2 linked regions of the Aminivibrio sp. genome follow. The protein of the gene in region 1 interacts with the protein of each later gene in a pairwise test. Links are inferred from orthologs where the notes say so. Each region holds a gene or a part of one and is shown on either strand. Other genes may lie near its edges.

Region 1 (2,968 bases):
AAAAAAAGACATAGAAGCCTCCCCTTGTGAAAGCAAAAAAGATGCCCCGGCACGCAGGGGCGTCGGGGCGTCTTTTTTCTGACGTTCGAAAAGGATTAGTTCCTGCTTCCGGAAAGAAGTTCCAGTTCGACCTCCCGGGTCAGAAGCTCCGCATAGCTGAAAGATACCTTGCTTTCCTGAGATTCGACGTAAAGGGTAAAGAGGTTCGGATAGGTTTCCAGTATGACTCCCTGGCGTTCTTCAACCTTGCGGCGCCCCTTGGCTGTCCGGTACCGGACTTTCAATCCCTTGTACAACGCAACCTGTTCACGGATCGAAGTAATTGTCGCCATTCGGGTCACTCCCAGCACTATAAATGTTTTATAGATCTTATCATAAATATGAAAAAATATCAAATATCAGTATTTTGCCTAAATCCGCAGGCAGCGGGGAGTGTCACCGGTGCTCGCTTGGGCGGGGGGTGCAGATTGTCGTCCTTGACAACTGCACCTGAAACCGACATCCGTGTCGGTTTCTCTCCCCCGGGCGCTGTGCCCGGCGACACTCCCTCTGCCTGAAAAACCTGCGGATTTAGGTTTTGTGGAGCTCGGGCCGCCCAGGAGCCCTGTATATCAGGGTCCCGCTATTCCCCGGGGGAGCTTCGATGCAAGAAGGACCCTTTTTTCTCCCGCTCTCCTGGTGTAGCCCTTTGCATCGAGATATTCGAGCAGTGGAAGAATGAATTTTCTCGAACTGCCTGTTATATCCCGTACCCGGGCCAGGGTGACGCCTTCTTTTTCCTTGAGGAGAATTCGGAGGAGTTCATTCTCTATCTCCGCTGAAAGAAGAAATTCGCCGGATACTATGGAAACCATGCCTGTCTCCCGCATGCCGTTGAGGAGGGTTGAAAAGGCATCCTCGCCGATGGCGAGTCTCTCTCTCGCTTCTGAAATGACGGGAGGCTGGAATCCTCTTTCCCTGCACAGGGAAAGGATCTCGGCGGACCGCCTTTCAAAGGTCTCGTCGTCCCTCGGCTGAAAATCCTTCATGCGGAGAAGCCCTTCTTCAGAAACAACAACGGAACCGCCTGATACGAGAGCCTCGAGAAAAGCCTTTGCCGTCCTCGAGTCGAAGGACTTGAGGGCTGAAAGGACAGTCACGTCGGGAGGAGCGCCTTTCTGTGACGGATGGGAATCATGGTATGACCAGAGAAAGGCTTCCACGTCCCCCGCCAGGCGAAGAAAACAGTTCTTTGAAAGAAGGAGTTTTTTTCCCCCCTGGAGAAACACGGTGTCTTCCCTTTTCCTGAGCTTTTCTGCTAGCCGGGTCGTTTCATCGGGGGATTCCTGGATGTAGAGCGCCCCATCCGAAAGCTCCAGCATTGAAAAAGACCTGACCAGGGCAAGGAGTCTTTCTTCAGGGTCGTGAACCGCGGCAAGGTTCCGCACTCTTTCGATGCATGAAATCCTGGCTTTTTTCCCCTTGGGCTTGACCGCGTAGGGGAAGAGGACTCTCCCTCCGGCGATGGTCTCGAGGGGACTGTATCTCCGGAGAACGAAGCGCTGGTCCACCAGGCAAACGATATTCTCCTCGGCAACGATCTGTGCCGGGGCCGTTTCTCCGGGCTGGAGAAACGGATTTTCGAGAAGGGCTATCCGGGCCACTACATCGGAAGTGCCGATGTGCAGCCGGACCCTCTGCCAGTGACGAACCGGTTCTCGGGCGCTTTCAAGCAGCCGGAGCTCGCACTCGAAACACCGCGTGGCCCTGTAGACGCCTTTTGCGCAGAGGACGTCTCCCCGTGACAGTTCTTCCGAAGAAATACCGGCTATGCTCACGGCGACCCTCTGACCGGCCCATGCTGTCTGGACCCCGGTGCCGTGAACCTGGACGCTGCGGACCCTGCCTTCGCGGCCTGAGGGTAGAGCTGCGGTTTCCATGCCGACGGATATTTCTCCCCTGTAGGCCGTACCTGTGACCACGACTCCGAAGCCCGCCACCGGGAATGTCCGGTCAATCGGAAGGAAAAACGGACCTTTCCTGGGCCTCGGGCGGATTCTGTTCACGAGATTCCCGAGTTCCTCCCTGAGAAGGGAAAGGTTCGTTCCCGAAATTGCGGAAACGGGTATTACCGGTTTTCCCTCCAGAAAGGAACCGCGAAGGAACTCACGGACATCCTCGAGGGCGAGCTCCAGGAAATCCTCGTCGACAGAATCCGCTTTCGTCACTGCGACAAGCCCATCCTTTACACCGAGGATTTTTAGTATCTCGAGATGTTCCCTTGTCTGAGGCATTACCCCCTCGTCGGCGGCCACCACAAGGAGCACGCCGTCAATTCCCGAGGCACCGGCCACCATCTGGCGGATAAAACGCTCATGGCCGGGGACATCCACAATGCTTACAATTCTTCCGTCGTCGAGGACGAGGGGGGCGAATCCGAGCTCTATGGTTATTCCCCGTTTTTTTTCCTCGCTGAGGCGGTCGCAGTCGATGCCCGTAAGCGCTTTTACAAGGGTTGTCTTTCCGTGGTCGATATGTCCTGCCGTACCGAGCACAAGGGATATTTCCCGGTGGTCCACGGCGTCACCTCCCGGAAGCGACTGCCCTGAAGGCATCGCAGATTTTTTCTTCGTCTCCCGGAAGGAGAGTCCGGACGTGCAGGAGGACCATATTGTCCTTTGCTCCAGCAATGACGGGAACGGGAAGGGATCGCAGTAAAGAGAGAATGGTGCCGGCGCTCCCCAGGGATTCCATGACAATTCCTACAGCCCATCCCGGAAGCCGTTCCGCCGGGAAAGCGCCTCCGCCCACGGCGTCATCAGCTTCCGCCAGGGAAACGGTGCCTGCCGGGAGAATCATTTTCAGTTTATTCGAGAGCCTCCGGGCTTTTTTCCGGAGGGAGTCCCCTGTTTCATTCAGCATGGCGAGGGTCGGAATCCTGAGATGTCTTCCTGAAAGATAAAGGCGGAGCGTAGCTTCAAAGGCGGCG
Region 2 (2,868 bases), on another replicon or contig:
CGGCCATTTTCTGCTGGTCCCTGGCCTATGTCTTCACCCGCCTGGCCCTGGCCCACTTTTCGCCCCTCTCTCTCGGCTTTCTGCGCTGCCTCATCGCCTCATGCATCCTCGGCGCGGTGGGCTTCCGCACCGGAATGAAGCTCCCCCGGAGGGAAGACCTCAAGTACTTCGCAGCAGCCGGGGCAGCAGGCTTCTTTCTTTACCTGGGATTCTTCAACCAGGGCTCCCTCACCGTCACATCGGCAACAAGCAGCATTATCATATCCTCCGCACCAGTGATTACCGCCCTCCTCGCCGTCCTGTTTCAGGGCGAAAGGGTGGGAATGCTCCAATGGGCGGCTATTGCCGTGGAGTTTTGCGGCATCCTGGTCCTCTCGCTCATGAAGGGCGCCCTCACCGTAAACAGGGGGATCCTCTGGCTGCTTTTGGCAGCGCTGGTCCTCAGCGTTTACAACCTCCTTCAGAAGGGGCTGACGAAAAAATACTCCGGTCTGCAGACTGCCGCCTACAGCATCATGGGGGGAACCGCCATGCTCGCCGTCTTTGCGTCCCGGTCGTTCATCGAACTGGCCTCAGCGCCTCCTTCCCAGCTCTTCAACCTCGCCATGCTTTCCGTGTTTTCCAGTGCCATAGCCTACGTCGCCTGGTCGAAGGCTTTCGAGAAAGCCGGGAACACGTCCTCGGTGAGTAACTACATGTTCGTGACCCCGCTGCTCTCAAGTCTGCTGGGCTTCCTCATCGCGGGCGAGAGCCCGGATTCCGCCACACTGATCGGCGGGGCGGTCATCCTCTCCGGCCTCGCCCTCTTTAACCTTGGCAGGCGATATCACCACGGAGTGCCGGCGGCACGGGAAGAATAAAAAAAGAGGACGGCTTTTCCGCTGTCCCCTGCCGATACGTCATTCCTGAGGGTCTCAGAAGAACTTCCGCTTTCCTGAATTCGGACGCAGATAAGGATGCCTTACTGATAAAGGGCTCCCCTTACCCGTTGGCAGCCGCGAAGTCCTTCATGAAACCGGCCAGGGTCAGAGCTCCTTCAAGGGGCATGGCGTTGTAGAGAGATGCCCTGCATCCTCCCGCATCCCGGTACCCCTTCAGCCCGATCATATTCAGGGCCTCCGCCTCCTCGAGGAATTTCATGTCCAGTTCCTCGGAGGGCAGGCGGAAAATTACGTTCATCACGGAACGGCTCTCCTTCTCGACGGGGCAGGAATAGAAGCCGCCGCTGGAGTCGATCACCTGGTATATGGCTCCCGCCTTCCGCGACGAAAGTTCGCGCATCTTCGCGACCCCTCCCTGCGCCTTCACCCATCTCAGGACGAGCATCATGATGTAGATGGAGAATACGGGGGGAGTGTTGTAGAGTGAATTCTTCTCTGCGTGGATGCCGTAGTTCAGATAAGCGGTCAGCGACTTGGGGCACCGTTCGAGCAGCTTCTCGTGAATGATTGCCGCTGCTACTCCCGAGGTGCCCAGGTTCTTCTGCGCGCCCGCGTATATCATGCTGAATTTCTCCACGGGAAGGGGAGTGCTCATGATGTCGCTCGACATGTCCGCTATCAGGGGAACGTCGCCCGTGTCGGGGAACGTCTTCCACTGCAGCCCCCCGATGGTCTCGTTTGATGTGATGTGGACGTAGGCCGCGTCGGGGGTGTATATACTTTCGGATTTCGGCAGGGTGGTGTACTTCGTTTCGGCGCCGTCGAAGACCACCTTCACGTCACCGATCTTTTTCGCGTCGGAAAGGGCCTTTTTCGCCCACGCGCCGCTGACCACGATGTCGCATGCCTTCCCCGGCGTCAGGAAGTTCATGGGAACCATGGAGAACTGAAGAGTCGCACCGCCTCCCAGAAAGATGACCTTGTGGCTCTCCGGCAGCCCCAACAGTTCCCGGAACAGGGAAATCGTCTCGTTGTGCACGTCTTCGTACATTTTACTTCTGTGGCTGCACTCGAGAAGGGACAAGCCGTTTCCCCTGTAGTCCACCAGCGTATCCCTGACTTCCTCCAGCACCGGCAGGGGCAGAACCGCCGGGCCGGCCGAAAAATTGAATTTTCTCATCCTTTCAGGTCTCCCTTTTATCAAATGGCGAACACTTTTAACCTGTTTCGTTAAAACAAGGCCGCTTCCGGCCAATCATCAATTCCGCGGAATTTTTGAAGCCGGAAGGTCTTAAAAAAACTCCCTCATTTCACCCTTTCCAGGATCACCTCCGCAGTCGTGCGGGCCAGGGCGAGTTTTCTGCTTCTCGAGAGCGGCGTTCATAGCCTCGAAAAAGTCTCCCAGGGGCGCATAGTTCTCCACCAGGAACAGCGCGTCCCCCCTCCGGAACCCACAGGGCGGTTCCCTCCCAGAAGGCATCCCCGCCCGGCTTTCTCCCTTCCTGTACTCGTCACGCGGACTGAAAGACTCCTGTGATAAAAGTTTATATAAGATTGCCGCCTTTTATACAAGCCGCATTTTCTTTTCGGAGAAAGAGGAGCGGAAATACCCGGCCCGCCTAAATCCGCTAATTTTTCAGGCAGAGGGAGTGCCGCCGGGCATACGGTGAATTCGCCCTCCCCCCAGGGGCGAAGAGATCTCGCTCCGCGCTCCTTGCGGAGATATCCCCTGGGGAAAGGCGCCTGAGGTGAGAGAAACCGACACGGATGTCGGTTTCACAAGCAGGCAACCGGCGAACGCAGGGAGCCGCGGGACTCGCTTGGGCAGTTGTCAAAGGCGACAATCTGCACCCCCCCGCCCAAGCGAGTTCCGGTGACACTCCCCGCTGAGGTGCGGATTTAGGGGCCCGGGAGCCGTATTGCCACAAAGGAATAAACCTGATATCATAACGGACATGAGAAAAAAGGCCATCACTTTACTAGAGTT

The links.
Region 2: the proteins of selB (region 1) and serC interact in binary tests that used the Escherichia coli proteins (3 or more experiments, as listed by UniProt). The link is inferred for Aminivibrio sp. from one-to-one orthologs.

What each region holds. Positions count from the first base shown.
Region 1 is NZ_JAESIH010000025.1:162,263-165,230, reverse strand. The notes cover bases 86-2,968. They hold selB (selenocysteine-specific translation elongation factor), read right to left. Parts: upstream 2,559-2,968; coding sequence 612-2,558; downstream 86-611. Other genes in these bases: selA (L-seryl-tRNA(Sec) selenium transferase), read right to left, coding at 2,563-2,968; JMJ95_RS02610 (Veg family protein), read right to left, coding at 96-332. UniProt on the Escherichia coli protein: Translation factor necessary for the incorporation of selenocysteine into proteins. It probably replaces EF-Tu for the insertion of selenocysteine directed by the UGA codon. SelB binds GTP and GDP.
Region 2 is NZ_JAESIH010000055.1:6,685-9,552, reverse strand. The notes cover bases 22-2,804. They hold serC (3-phosphoserine/phosphohydroxythreonine transaminase), read right to left. Parts: upstream 2,062-2,804; coding sequence 982-2,061; downstream 22-981. Other genes in these bases: JMJ95_RS08695 (EamA family transporter), read left to right, coding at 22-860. In the rest of the region: more of JMJ95_RS08695, read left to right, coding at 1-21. UniProt on the Escherichia coli protein: Catalyzes the reversible conversion of 3-phosphohydroxypyruvate to phosphoserine and of 3-hydroxy-2-oxo-4-phosphonooxybutanoate to phosphohydroxythreonine. Is involved in both pyridoxine and serine biosynthesis.